DNA from 3 places in the Roseburia sp. AF20-18LB genome. Region 2 is predicted to be linked to each of the others. Evidence: predicted binding sites of a transcription regulator. Region 2 holds the regulator's gene; each other region holds the start of a gene.
The links. The regulator Rex, encoded in region 2, represses fermentation and respiration genes when NADH is low (regulators of the CRP and FNR family bind a similar motif). The targets are predictions, from matches to a motif close to ATTGTTAANTANTTAACAAT.
Positions count from the first base shown of each region.

Region 1: the regulator Rex is predicted to act here: its motif matches at 1,838-1,857, upstream of gap (type I glyceraldehyde-3-phosphate dehydrogenase).
Region 3: the regulator Rex is predicted to act here: its motif matches at 2,059-2,078, upstream of DWX65_RS12720 (enoyl-CoA hydratase-related protein).

Region 1 covers NZ_QTWP01000001.1:664,149-668,425, reverse strand. Annotated here, with positions in the region: gene DWX65_RS03250 (HAD family hydrolase) at 1-85, shown strand, start outside; gene DWX65_RS03245 (histidinol-phosphatase HisJ family protein) at 303-1,115, opposite strand; gene gap (type I glyceraldehyde-3-phosphate dehydrogenase) at 1,966-2,982, shown strand; gene DWX65_RS15310 (phosphoglycerate kinase) at 3,164-4,277, shown strand, end outside.
Region 2 covers NZ_QTWP01000001.1:215,371-219,647, reverse strand. Annotated here, with positions in the region: gene DWX65_RS01110 (ABC-F family ATP-binding cassette domain-containing protein) at 102-2,090, shown strand; gene DWX65_RS01105 (redox-sensing transcriptional repressor Rex) at 2,168-2,818, shown strand; gene DWX65_RS01100 (hypothetical protein) at 2,831-3,484, shown strand; gene DWX65_RS01095 (NAD(P)H-hydrate dehydratase) at 3,488-4,277, shown strand, end outside.
Region 3 covers NZ_QTWP01000008.1:47,024-51,300, reverse strand. Annotated here, with positions in the region: gene DWX65_RS12730 (hypothetical protein) at 1-120, opposite strand, end outside; gene DWX65_RS12725 (pyridoxal phosphate-dependent aminotransferase) at 235-1,404, opposite strand; gene DWX65_RS12720 (enoyl-CoA hydratase-related protein) at 2,096-2,890, shown strand; gene proC (pyrroline-5-carboxylate reductase) at 2,972-3,790, shown strand; gene DWX65_RS12710 (hypothetical protein) at 3,885-4,268, opposite strand.

The DNA of each region.
Region 1 (4,277 bases), 450 kb from region 2:
AAAACAGTATGCGGATATGGTTACAGATAAGATTGATGAAGACGGACTGTATCATGCATTCGAACGGCTGCATCTGCTGGGGTAGGATTTGAAGTAAAAACAATTTTCTTATGATAGAAAAAGGCGGCGTGGTTCGTCAACTTAGGAGACATGATAAGTGCCCTTTACTGTATTTATGTTGTTTCCGCAGTTGACGAACCGCGCCGTTACTTTTGCATACACAGGAAAAATCGCATGCCTGCATACAGATTTGGTGAACACCGCAATAAGAAGAGAAATTCGTAAAGCGTGATTCCCATAGTTTACAACGGAAGAAAAGCCGGTTTTCTCTTTTCGAATACGGTAAAATACTGAAAGCCTGCGGCCTTTAAAATATCCGGTACTTTTGCAAAATCAAATGCAACATGCTCCGGTTTGTGGGCATCGGCACCGATGGTAATGATTTCACCGCCTAGTTCGTGATAACGTTTTATAATATCTTCTGTTGGATTCGGATGTCCCAGACCATATTTGAAACCACCGGTATTGATTTCAATTCCTTTTCCCATATCAATGAGCTTTTCTAAAATCGCATCAATGACATCGGCATATTTCTGATAAGAATATTTAAGGTTCCGGTTTGGACCGTAGCGTACCACATAATCGATATGTCCATATACATCAAAATTATCAAATACCGCAAGATTTTCCAGGATAGATTCAAAATATTCCTGGTAAGCCTGCTGTTCGGTTTTTCCTTCAAAAAAGCGGGAGTAGTAAGGGTCTTTGCCGTGGATTACATGGGAAGAGCCGATGACAAAATCAAAGTCATATCGGCTTATCAGTTCCTGATGTTTCGCTGCAAGATGAGGCTGCAATCCAAGCTCAATGCCGGTCAGCACTTTTATTTTATCTTTGTATTGCTGGCCCAGCTTCTGGATAGTTGGGAAGTAGACCGGAGTGTCTAAGATAAATTCCGGTTCATCCTCCGGATGTTCTTTTGGATAATCATAATCCATATGGTCGGTAATGCAGATTCCGCCAAGTCCCAGTTCGATAGAGGCTTTAATCATGGATTCCGGTGAGGTCTCACTGTCGGTAGAAAAAGCAGTGTGCATATGTGTGTCCCAAAGCATAGTGTGTTCCTTTCTGTGGGTGGTGTATGGCGGGTAAGGTTGTGCAGGCGGGGAACTGGATGAGAAAGCTTCTTCCCAAAAGCACCGGAACGTTTGTATGTAAGAAGCCGGCACTTCAACCTGCAGTATTTTTCTTTCTTTTATAATAAGCAGTCTTTCCAATGTTTGACAGTATACTGCATTTTGTCTGCCGGCGTGCGGATACCGTGAACAGCGTCTGTTAGGGACTCGTAGAATTCCTTTTGCAACCCGGCAACGCTGGTACATGGATGTACCAGCGAGGCACAATCTGAATATGGATATGAATTTGTGCCGGTTGCCGCAAATCAAATATCTTTGCAGGAATTCTTAGAGTCCCTTCAGACAAAGTGTGGTATCCGCTGCTGGCAGACAAAAGCAGTATCCGGTCAAAGCAGCCGGAAAGACAGCCTAATTTCAAGAAAAATACTGCCCGTGAAGTGCTGCGGATTCTCACATCATAACCGCTCCAGTGTTTTCGGGGAGAAGCTTTCCCATTCCTTTCGCCTACATATTGCACAAACCTTACCCGGTGTTTACACATTTCTACTAAGAAAAATGTTACATTTTCACAAGTATAGTAAAATCTTTGTATATAATACACAGAATACTATAATAGAAATTTGACAATCTGTCAAAAGACAGTATGAAAAATGGAAAAGCTATTGTAACATTTGTTTGAAAATGAGAAAGAAGAAATAAAAATAGTGAAAAAATTAACAAAGTGATGGGAACTACTTGAACTTTCGACAAAAATTGGTTAGAATAATACCAGATTGGGTACAATCCCAAATAAAGATATTTTATATTAAATTTCTAGGAGGAATTAATAATGGCAGTAAGAGTAGCAATTAATGGATTCGGCCGTATTGGTCGTCTGGCATTCAGACAGATGTTTGGTGCTGAAGGATACGAAGTAGTAGCAATCAACGATTTAACAAGCCCTAAAATGTTAGCACACTTGTTAAAATATGATTCTTCTCAGGGTAAATATGAGCATGCTGATGAAGTATCCTGCACAGATGATTCTATCATCGTATGTGGAAAAGAAATCAAAATCTATGCATTCCCAGATGCAAACAACTGCCCATGGGGTGAATTAAAAGTTGACGTTGTATTAGAGTGTTCAGGTTTCTATACAAGCAAAGAGAAAGCACAGGCACACATCAATGCAGGTGCTCGTAAAGTTGTTATTTCTGCTCCAGCAGGTAATGACCTTCCTACAATCGTATACAACACAAACCATGAGACATTAAAAGCATCTGATACAATCATTTCAGCAGCTTCTTGTACAACAAACTGCTTAGCACCTATGGCTGATGCATTAAATAAATATGCTCCAATCCAGTCTGGTATCATGGTAACAATCCATGCTTACACAGGTGATCAGATGACTCTTGATGGACCACAGAGAAAAGGTGATTTAAGAAGATCTCGTGCAGCAGCAGTTAACATCGTTCCAAACAGCACTGGTGCAGCAAAAGCTATCGGACTTGTTATCCCAGAACTGAACGGAAAATTAATCGGATCTGCTCAGCGTGTTCCAACCCCTACAGGATCTACAACAATCTTAACAGCAGTTGTTAAGAAAGCTGGCGTTACAAAAGAAGATATCAATGCAGCTATGAAAGCAGCAGCTAACGAGTCCTTCGGATACAATGAAGACGAAATCGTATCTTCTGATATCGTTGGAATGAGATTCGGTTCTCTGTTCGATGCAACACAGACCATGGTTAACCAGGTATCTGATGATCTGTACGAAGTACAGGTTGTTTCTTGGTATGATAACGAGAACAGCTACACATCTCAGATGGTTCGTACAATCAAATACTTCAGCGAGTTAGCATAATTTACGAGAGAAACCCGCAAAGCGTGTTTCCCGTAGTTTAACGAACAATCACTGCACGGTAGACTACTTTTTTAAGCGACAGGCTGCCAGAGTGCAGATAAGACTCAGGAAAAGGGTCCGGTCTTTTGGGACCGGGCTCTTTCTTGCTATTAGAAATAAAATTTAAAGGAGACTACTTAATATGTCATTAAATAAAAAATCTATAGATGATATTAATGTAAAAGGACTTCGCGTTCTTTGCAGATGTGATTTCAACGTACCATTAAAAGAAGGAAAGATTACAGACGAGAACCGTCTGGTTGCAGCACTTCCTACAATCAAGAAATTAATCGCTGATGGTGGAAAGGTTATCCTTTGCTCCCATTTAGGAAAAGTAAAAACAGAAGAAGACAAACAGACCAAAACTCTTGCACCAGTAGCAGCAAGACTTACAGAGTTATTAGGACAGGAAGTTAAATTCGTTGTTGACCCTGAAGTTGTTGGTGAGAACGTAAGAGCAGCAGTAGCAGCTATGAACGATGGCGATGTTATCTTACTTGAGAATACACGTTTCAGACCAGAAGAGACAAAGAACGGAGAAGCTTTCTCTAAAGACCTTGCTTCTATCTGTGATGTATTTGTAAATGATGCATTCGGAACAGCTCACAGAGCACATTGTTCTAACGTAGGTGTTGCACAGTTAGTTGACACTGCAGTAGTTGGATACTTAATGCAGAAAGAAATCGACTTCCTTGGAAATGCAGTAGAGAATCCGGTAAGACCATTCGTTGCAATTCTTGGTGGTGCAAAAGTTGCTGATAAATTAAATGTAATCAACAACTTACTTGAGAAATGTGATACCTTAATCATCGGTGGTGGTATGGCTTACACATTCTTAAAAGCAAAAGGATATGAAATCGGAATCTCTTTAGTAGATGATACTAAGATCGATTATTGTAAAGAAATGATGGCAAAGGCAGAGAAACTTGGAAAGAAACTTCTTCTTCCGGTAGATGCTGTAACAATCAAAGATTTCCCAAATCCTATCGATGCTCCAGTTGAAGTAGAAACTTATGATGCAGACAAGATGCCGGCAGACAGAGAAGGCTGTGATATCGGACCTAAGACACAGACACTTTTCGCAGATGCTGTTAAGACTGCTAAGACTGTTGTTTGGAACGGACCTATGGGTGTATTCGAGAACCCAACTCTTGCAGCAGGTACTATTGCTGTAGCAAAAGCTTTAGCTGATACAGATGCAACAACCATCATCGGTGGTGGAGATTCTGCAGCAGCAGTTAACCAGCTTGGATTCG
Region 2 (4,277 bases):
GAGGGCAGAATAGTGTGCCGTCCCGGAATTTTCAGCTATAAAAAGCCCCTTGTAAAGAATGCTTTACTTATGGGGCGAAGAGAAAAAGTGAGGAGACTTCCATGATTTTAGCCTGTCAGAATATCAGTAAATCCTTTGGGACAGACACCATAATACAGAATGTTTCTTTTCATGTAGAAGATAATGAGAAAACAGCAATTGTCGGCATCAATGGTGCCGGCAAATCTACGTTATTGAAAATTATAGTGGGAGAGCTGGCACCGGACAGTGGCGAGGTAACCGTTGCAAAAGGAAAAACCATCGGTTATCTTGCCCAGTATCAGGATAAAGACAGCAACGAGACCATTTATAATGAAGTGCTTCATGCCTGCGATGCATTAATCGAAAAAGAAGAAAAGCTTCGTAAAATGGAAGAAGACATGCAGCATGTAAGCGCAGATGAATTAGAGAAATATATGGAGCAGTATAACCGTTTCAGCCATGCCTTTGAATTAGAGGGCGGACTGACTTTTCGCAGTGAGATAAACGGTGTGTTAAAGGGACTTGGTTTTTCGGAAAATGATTTCGGAAAGAAAATGTCAGAGTTATCCGGAGGACAGAAGACCAGAGTGGCATTAGGCAGACTTCTGGTAACCAAGCCTGACATTATCATGCTCGACGAGCCGACCAACCACCTTGATATGGCATCGATTGCATGGCTGGAAAACTATCTTTTGAATTATAAAGGAGCCGTAATTATCGTAGCCCATGACCGTTATTTCTTAGACCGGATTGTTACGAAGGTAGTGGAAATATCCCGCCATACGGCAACGGTATTTCCGGGAAATTATACCGCATATGCGAGGCAGAAGGAAATACAGCGGGAAAGTCTTTTGCGACAGTATTATAACCAGCAGCGGGAAATCAAGCACCAGGAAGAAGTAATATCCAAGTTAAAATCCTTTAACCGGGAAAAGTCCATTAAGCGTGCGGAAAGCCGTGAGAAGGCATTGGATAAAATAGAACGTATTGAGAAGCCAATCGATGAAAAAACAGATATGCATATTACATTGGAGCCGGAAATTACCAGTGGAAATGATGTACTTTCGGTGAAAGGTCTTTCAAAATCTTACGAGCATAAACTGTTTTCAAACATTGATTTTCAGATTAAGCGAGGGGAAAAAGTTGCTTTAATCGGAAATAACGGTACCGGGAAAACCACCATTTTAAAGATAATCAATGGAATTGTAGACGCAGATGCCGGGGAGATAAAGCTTGGAAGCAATGTGGAAATCGGATATTACGATCAGGAGCATCAGAACTTAGACCCGGATAAGACGTTATTTGATGAAATTGCAGATGCTTATCCGAATCTGAAGGCAACGAAGATTCGAAATGTGTTAGCAGCATTTTTATTTACGGATGATGATGTGTTTAAGCGGATTCGTGATATCAGTGGTGGAGAAAGAGGCCGTGTTTCACTGGCAAAACTGATGTTATCCAATGCTAACTTCTTAATTTTAGACGAGCCGACCAACCACCTTGATATTATGTCGAAGGAAATTTTAGAGTCAGCCATCAATTCCTATACCGGAACGGTGCTTTATGTATCCCATGACCGTTATTTTATTAATAAAACTGCCAGCAGAATTCTTGATTTAAAGAATGAAACAATTTTAAATTATATTGGAAATTATGATTATTATCTGGAGAAAAAGGAAGTTCAGGAGTTGGCGGCATTTGGCACAGCTACACAGGAACGTGCAGAAAATTCAGCAGCAAAAGGAAATGTCATTGTTTCCGATGGAACTGGAGAAAATAATGGAACAGAGCAGATATCCGGCGGAGGAAAACAGAAGTTAAGCTGGGAAGAAATGAAGAAACAGCAGGCAGCAAAACGTAAGCTGGAAAACGAATTAAAGCGTACAGAAGATGAAATTGCTAAGAGAGAGGCAAAGATAGAAGCATTAAATGATGAACTGTCAAAGCCGGGGGTAGCATCAAATTCCTATGAATTAAACAAAATCCATGAGGAGCAGATGCAGGAAGAGGCAGCGCTGGAAGAACTCTATGCAAAATGGGAAGAATTAAGTTTACAGAAAGATTGTTAAAGTTGTAACACATTGACATCCTTTCGGCAAGAAACTATAATTATTGTAGGGTATTGAGAGCAGGAGGAACTGGCAGAATGAGCAAAGAAATATCACAGGCAGTAATTCGTAGAATGCCAAGATATTACCGATATCTGGGGGAACTTTTAGATGAAGGGGTAGAACGTATTTCATCGAATGAACTGAGTGCAAGAATGAAAGTGACCGCATCGCAGATCAGACAAGATTTAAATAATTTTGGTGGTTTTGGACAGCAGGGATATGGTTACAATGTACAATTTCTGTATGAAGAAATCGGAAAGATTATGGGATTAAATGAACAGCATAATATTATTATTATTGGAGCTGGTAACTTAGGACAGGCACTTGCCAATTATGTGAAGTTTGAAAAACTCGGCTTCGTCATAGTAGGATTGTTTGACGTGAATCCGGAGTTATGCGGAAAATCCATTCGTGGCAATAAAATCGAAATGATTGATAAACTGGAAGAATTTGTAAAGACACATAAGGTAGATATTGCTACACTGACTATGCCGAAAGAAAAGGCAGATGCTGTGGCAAACCAGCTGGTAAGCCTTGGTGTACATGCAATCTGGAATTTTGCCCATGTGGATCTGGAAGTATTGGATGAAAATGTTGTAGTAGAAAATGTACATTTATCAGACAGCCTGATGCAGTTATCCTATAATATGACAAAGAACAAAAGGGAAAAGGAAACGCTGGAATAGAGGTGTTTTTGCATGAAAGATGACAAGGAATTTCTGGAAGCATTAGAAAGCAGAAAAGTACCAATACTTGTATTGGATCAGAAATGGCACAGACTTTTTGCGTTAAGCGGAAAAACCAGTGAAATCAAGCGGCTGGAAGAAAAGGTAAATCAGTTGTTAGAACAGCAGGGAAAGCTTAATAATGATTTGAAAGAGCTGAAAAAGACAAAGAATCAGTTAATGAAAAGCATTGTTGTCAACATGGAAGGAACTCATGAAGAAAATGAGGGGGATCTTTCTTCCAGAAAATTAGATGAAGACAAGAGACTGATTGATGAAGTCAATGTCAAAATGGAAGAAATTGAGGATGAATTAATTGAACTTCCACGAAATATAAACAGTGCAAATCAGGAACTTATGTTAGAAAGCATGCGTTACTGCTATGAGAGACTAAGACAGAACAGCAAAGAAGCAGATGAAATTACGGCCTGGATTGATAAGGTAAGGGTAGAACTTAAGAAAAATATCATCAAAAAACAGAACCGTGAAATCAACAACCGGCAGATTTATTCTTATATGCATGATATTTTTGGTGTGGATATTTTAAATATATTTGATCTGCGGCAGGAAGATGAAGACCGTCTGCAGGGAAAAAAAGCGGTGGAAAATGCGGACGAAAGGAATTAATTTATGGAATATCTTGTAAATTCCCGGGAAATGAAAACATGTGATACCAATACAATCGAACATTTTAAAGTGCCATCCATGGTTCTGATGGAGCGGGCAGCACTTTCTGCGATAGAAGTAATACAGGAAAAAGAAATTTCATGTAACCGCGTGCTGGTAGTGTGTGGAACCGGAAATAACGGCGGCGATGGTATGGCAATTGCAAGATTGTTATACTTATCCCACATTCCGGTTGAAGTATATATCTATGGAAATAAAGCACATTTTTCAAAGCAGGCAAAAGAACAGTATGAAATCTTGACATCATATGGTGTACCATTTATTGATGAAATGGAGGATGCAAATTCCTACAGCCTGATTATTGATGCGTTATTTGGCATAGGATTATCACGAAAATTAGATGATGAACTGGTGCACTTGATGGAACGGCTGAACCAGAGCAGTGCCCACCGGCTGGCGGTGGACATACCATCCGGTATCTCGGCAGATAATGGAGCTGTATTAGGTGGTGCATTCAAAGCAGATGATACCGTAACCTTTGCTTACTGCAAAACCGGAATGGTATTATTTCCTGGTGCAGAATACTGCGGAAATATTACGGTTAAGGATATCGGAATTGGAGAAGAAAGCTGGTTAGATAAAAGACCTGCAGCTTATGCAATCACAAAGGAAGATTTAAATTTTTTAAATAATCGTGCTGCTGATTCGAACAAGGGAACCTTTGGAAAAGTCCTTCTGGTTGCCGGAAGCGTGAATATGGCAGGTGCGGCGGTTCTTGCAGCAAAGGCAGCTT
Region 3 (4,277 bases), on a different contig from region 2:
TAAGAATTTCGAAGGGATACAGCCTTCGCTGGCAACCGGTGCAAATTCACATCCATGTTCATATGCACCTCGCTGGCACATCCCTGTGCCAGCGTTGCCGGATGCCGGACGAAATTCCAAGTGCCACTAACCGCCTTTATCAGGCATCCTTACTTAACGGACTGTCCGGGTATCTTATCAACAATACCATCTACTCACGTAAATCAAATGCATCACATAATAATTTTCCAATTATTAGAACTGTGCTACGAATTCAGCAATTTTCTCCAGACAGGCACGAATGACATCCTGCGAATATGCATAGGAGCACCGTACAAAGCCTTCTCCGCATGTACCGAAGGCATTTCCCGGGATAACGGCTACCTTCTGTTCCTGCAACAGGCGGTTACAGAATTCTTCACTGGTAAGTCCTGTTTTTCGAATGTCCGGAAATACATAGAATGCACCTTCCGGTTCTGCTACGGATAATCCCATCTTACGGAATCCCTCTACCATCAGTGTTCTTCTGGCATCATACTCTTCCCGCATGACTGCAATCTCTTCATCTCTCACCGGACTGGTCAATGCTTCCAATGCCGCATACTGACTGGTGGTTCCTGCTGACATAGTTGTAAACTGATGTATTTTATTCATATGGAAAATAACATCCTTTGGTCCTGCTGCAATTCCCATACGCCATCCGGTCATGGCAAATGCTTTGGAAAATCCGTTTAATACAACGCAGCGCTCATACATGCCCGGAAGGGATGCGATGGAAACATGTTTCTTTCCATAGGTTAATTCTGCATAGATTTCATCGGTAATCACGAACAAATCATGTTCCTTTACCACTTCTGCGATTGCCTCTAAATCTTCCTTTTCCATAATGGCTCCGGTCGGATTGTTCGGATAGGAAATCAGTAAGACTTTGGATTTCTCCGTTATCTTTTCCTCTAACTGTTCTCTGGTCAAACGGAATTTATTCTCCGCTCTTAATTTTAATGATACCGGAACACCGCCACATAATTCAATACATGGAATATAGGAAACGTAGGAAGGTTCTGCCACTAAGACTTCCTCTCCCGGATTCACCAGTGTCCGAAGAGCTAAATCAATTCCTTCGCTGGCTCCCATGGTAATCAGTATTTCGTCCTGTTTATCATAATGCAAATCAAATTTTGTCAGATAATCCGCTGCCGCTGCACGCAGCTCTACCGTTCCGCGGTTATCGGTGTATTTGGTATCCCCCTTTTTTATAGAAGCAATCGCTGCCTCTCTTACATGCTCCGGTGTCGGGAAATCCGGTTCGCCTACACCCAGTGAAAGTGCGCCTTCCATGGTATTTGCCACATCAAAGAAATCCTTGATTCCGGAATCCGGCATATCCTGTACGGTTTTTGATAAGTATGATTTTGTATCTTTCATTTTCATTGACCTCTCTTTGTACAAGTCCTGTCATGTAATTACGCAATTATTTTTTAGAAGCAGTGGTTTTCGAATTTTAAGCAGCTTTTCTATAGCCTTTTTAGAAATCAGAATGCTACAATTCTAAAAAAGAGCTTTTTTCTCTTGGGATAATGCCTGTTTTTCCAATGTTTGACAGTATGCCTTCTGCGGTTCGCCTGATTACGGATATCATTTAGGTGCCTTGCTAGCAGCTCTTGGCATTTCTTTTGTCAACTGGCAATCCTGGCACATGGATGTGTCAGGAAGGCGCATTGGAGCACGGATGTGACTATGCGCCGGTTGCCGGAAAAACAGCTTTATAAGCAGAAATGCCTAGAGCTGCTTAAAGGTGCCTTAGATATCCGTAACAGACGGACCACAAAAGGCATCCGGTCAAAGCAGGCGGCAAAACAGACAACAATAAGAAAAAAGCACTTTTAAGAATTGTATACATTCTGCTTTCAACAAAAAATCTTATAGAAAAGCTGCTTAAAATTCCAAAAATCCGCTTTCTCACAAAAACCATTGCGTAATCACATGACAAGTCTTTTCCTATTGTAGCACAATCCCTGTAAAATACCAGTTTTTATTGACAAATCCCCCCAAAAGTTATACCATTATAAGTATTGAAACATTGTTAATAATTTATCAATCAGGAGGGTCCTATTTCATGAACAACTTAACTTTAACAGTTGAAAACGAAATTGCAGTTCTTACTATTACCAGACCTGCAGCATTAAACGCATTGAATTCCGAAACATTGGATGAACTGAACACTGTTCTTACCGAAATTGAAGGAAGAGACGATATCAAAGTCGTTATCTTAACCGGTGGTGCTGATAAGAAAGGTAACGAATTCAAATCTTTCGTTGCTGGTGCTGACATCGCTGAGATGGTTAACTTCTCTGCTGCTGAAGCAAGAGCATTCGGTATGAAAGCTTCTGTTCCATTCTTTAAATTAATGAATATGAGACAGGTAACTATCGCTGCTGTTAATGGATTCGCTTTAGGTGGCGGATGCGAAATTTCTATGGCATGTGATATCCGTATTGCTTCTGACAACGCAGTATTCGGACAGCCTGAGTGTGGTCTTGGAATCATCCCAGGATTCGGTGGTACACAGAGACTTGCCCGTCTTGTTGGCATGGGACGTGCAAAAGAAATGATCTTCACCTGCGATAACATTGATGCAAACGAAGCATACCGCATCGGACTTGTAAACAAAGTTGTTGCAAAAGAAGAATTAATGCCAACCGCAAAAGCTATGGCAGAGAAAATTATCTCTAAAGGAAGCTATGCAGTATCTATCGCAAAAGCTGCTATCAACAACGGATATGATATGGATATCAAGAATGCTGTTGAAATGGAAGCTAACCTGTTTGGCGTAACCTGCTCTACCCATGATAAAAAAGAAGGCATGAGTGCTTTCTTAGAGAGAAGAGCCGCTGACTTAACAGATTTCTAATTGAACTTATACTTAGACAATATCAAAGGGGATATTCCAGTAGCATCTGGGATATCCCCTTTCATAAAAGGAGAATGCATCATGTTAGATAAAAAAATTGGTTTTATCGGAAGCGGTAATATGGGTCGTGCCATGATTGGCGGAATTATCTCTTCCGGTCTGGTTCCTGCCAGCCACCTGATTGCCAGTGCGAAAACCCAGGTCACACTGGATACACTTTCTGAGCAGTATGGTATCCGCACCACCTTAGACAATGAGACTGTTGCTGTAGAATCCGATATCATTTTTCTTGCTGTAAAACCATATCTTTATGAAACAGTCATCAAAGAAATCAAAGACAGTGTTACCGATGACAAAATCATAGTTGCCATTGCTGCCGGACAGACCATTTCACGGATTGAATCTTTATTCAGCAAAGATATTAAACTGGTTCGTACCATGCCAAATACACCGGCTATGGTTCAGGAAGCCATGTCTGCCATTACCCCAAATGAGCATATCACAGAAGAAGAATCCAAAATGGTTGTCTCTCTCTTTGAAAGCTTTGGTAAAGCAGAAATTGTACCGGAAAGTCTTATGGATGCCGTAGTCGGAGTCAGCGGTTCCTCACCGGCTTACGTCTATATGTTTATTGAAGCAATGGCTGACGCAGCCGTTAATGACGGAATGCCGCGTGCCCAGGCTTATAAATTTGCTGCCCAGTCCGTTCTTGGTGCAGCCAAAATGGTATTAGAGACCGGTAAACATCCGGGCGAATTAAAGGATGCAGTCTGCTCCCCGGCCGGAACTACCATTGCTGCTGTGGCTAAATTAGAGGAAGGCTCCTTCCGCAGCACCGTAATTGCTGCCCAGAATGCCTGCTCTGAAAAATCCCGTGCCATGAGCAAACTCTCCGATTGATATTAAAGACATATAAGAAACCCCGGAAGAACTAATTTACATACAATCGTTCTTCCAGGGTCTTTTCTATCTTTACTGTTTATTTTACCTGCTTTTATAAATCTTTAAGCACATCATCATAAAGGGCATCTAACATTTCCTTCAACTGCTTTTCAATGGTATCAAAATAAATTTCTGCTGCATCGTTGTCAAATTCCATCTCATTGCCGATTTCCATCACAATATCAAGGATTCCGCTGTTCAACTCATCAATTGCATTTTCCACAATCTCTTCAAACGTGCAGTAGGCATCGCCTGTCATATGCACAATAAAATCTTTCTTATCTATCTTTCCACGGAATTTGTATTCATCGGTAAAAAGGCTCCAGCCATCTCCGGCTGCCTCCCGCATCTCATTCCGAATGGATTTATAATCCAGTGGTACATAGTTCTGCTTAAAAAATTCTTCAAAAGATGCTTTATCTTTATATTCTTCCATTCCAATTCC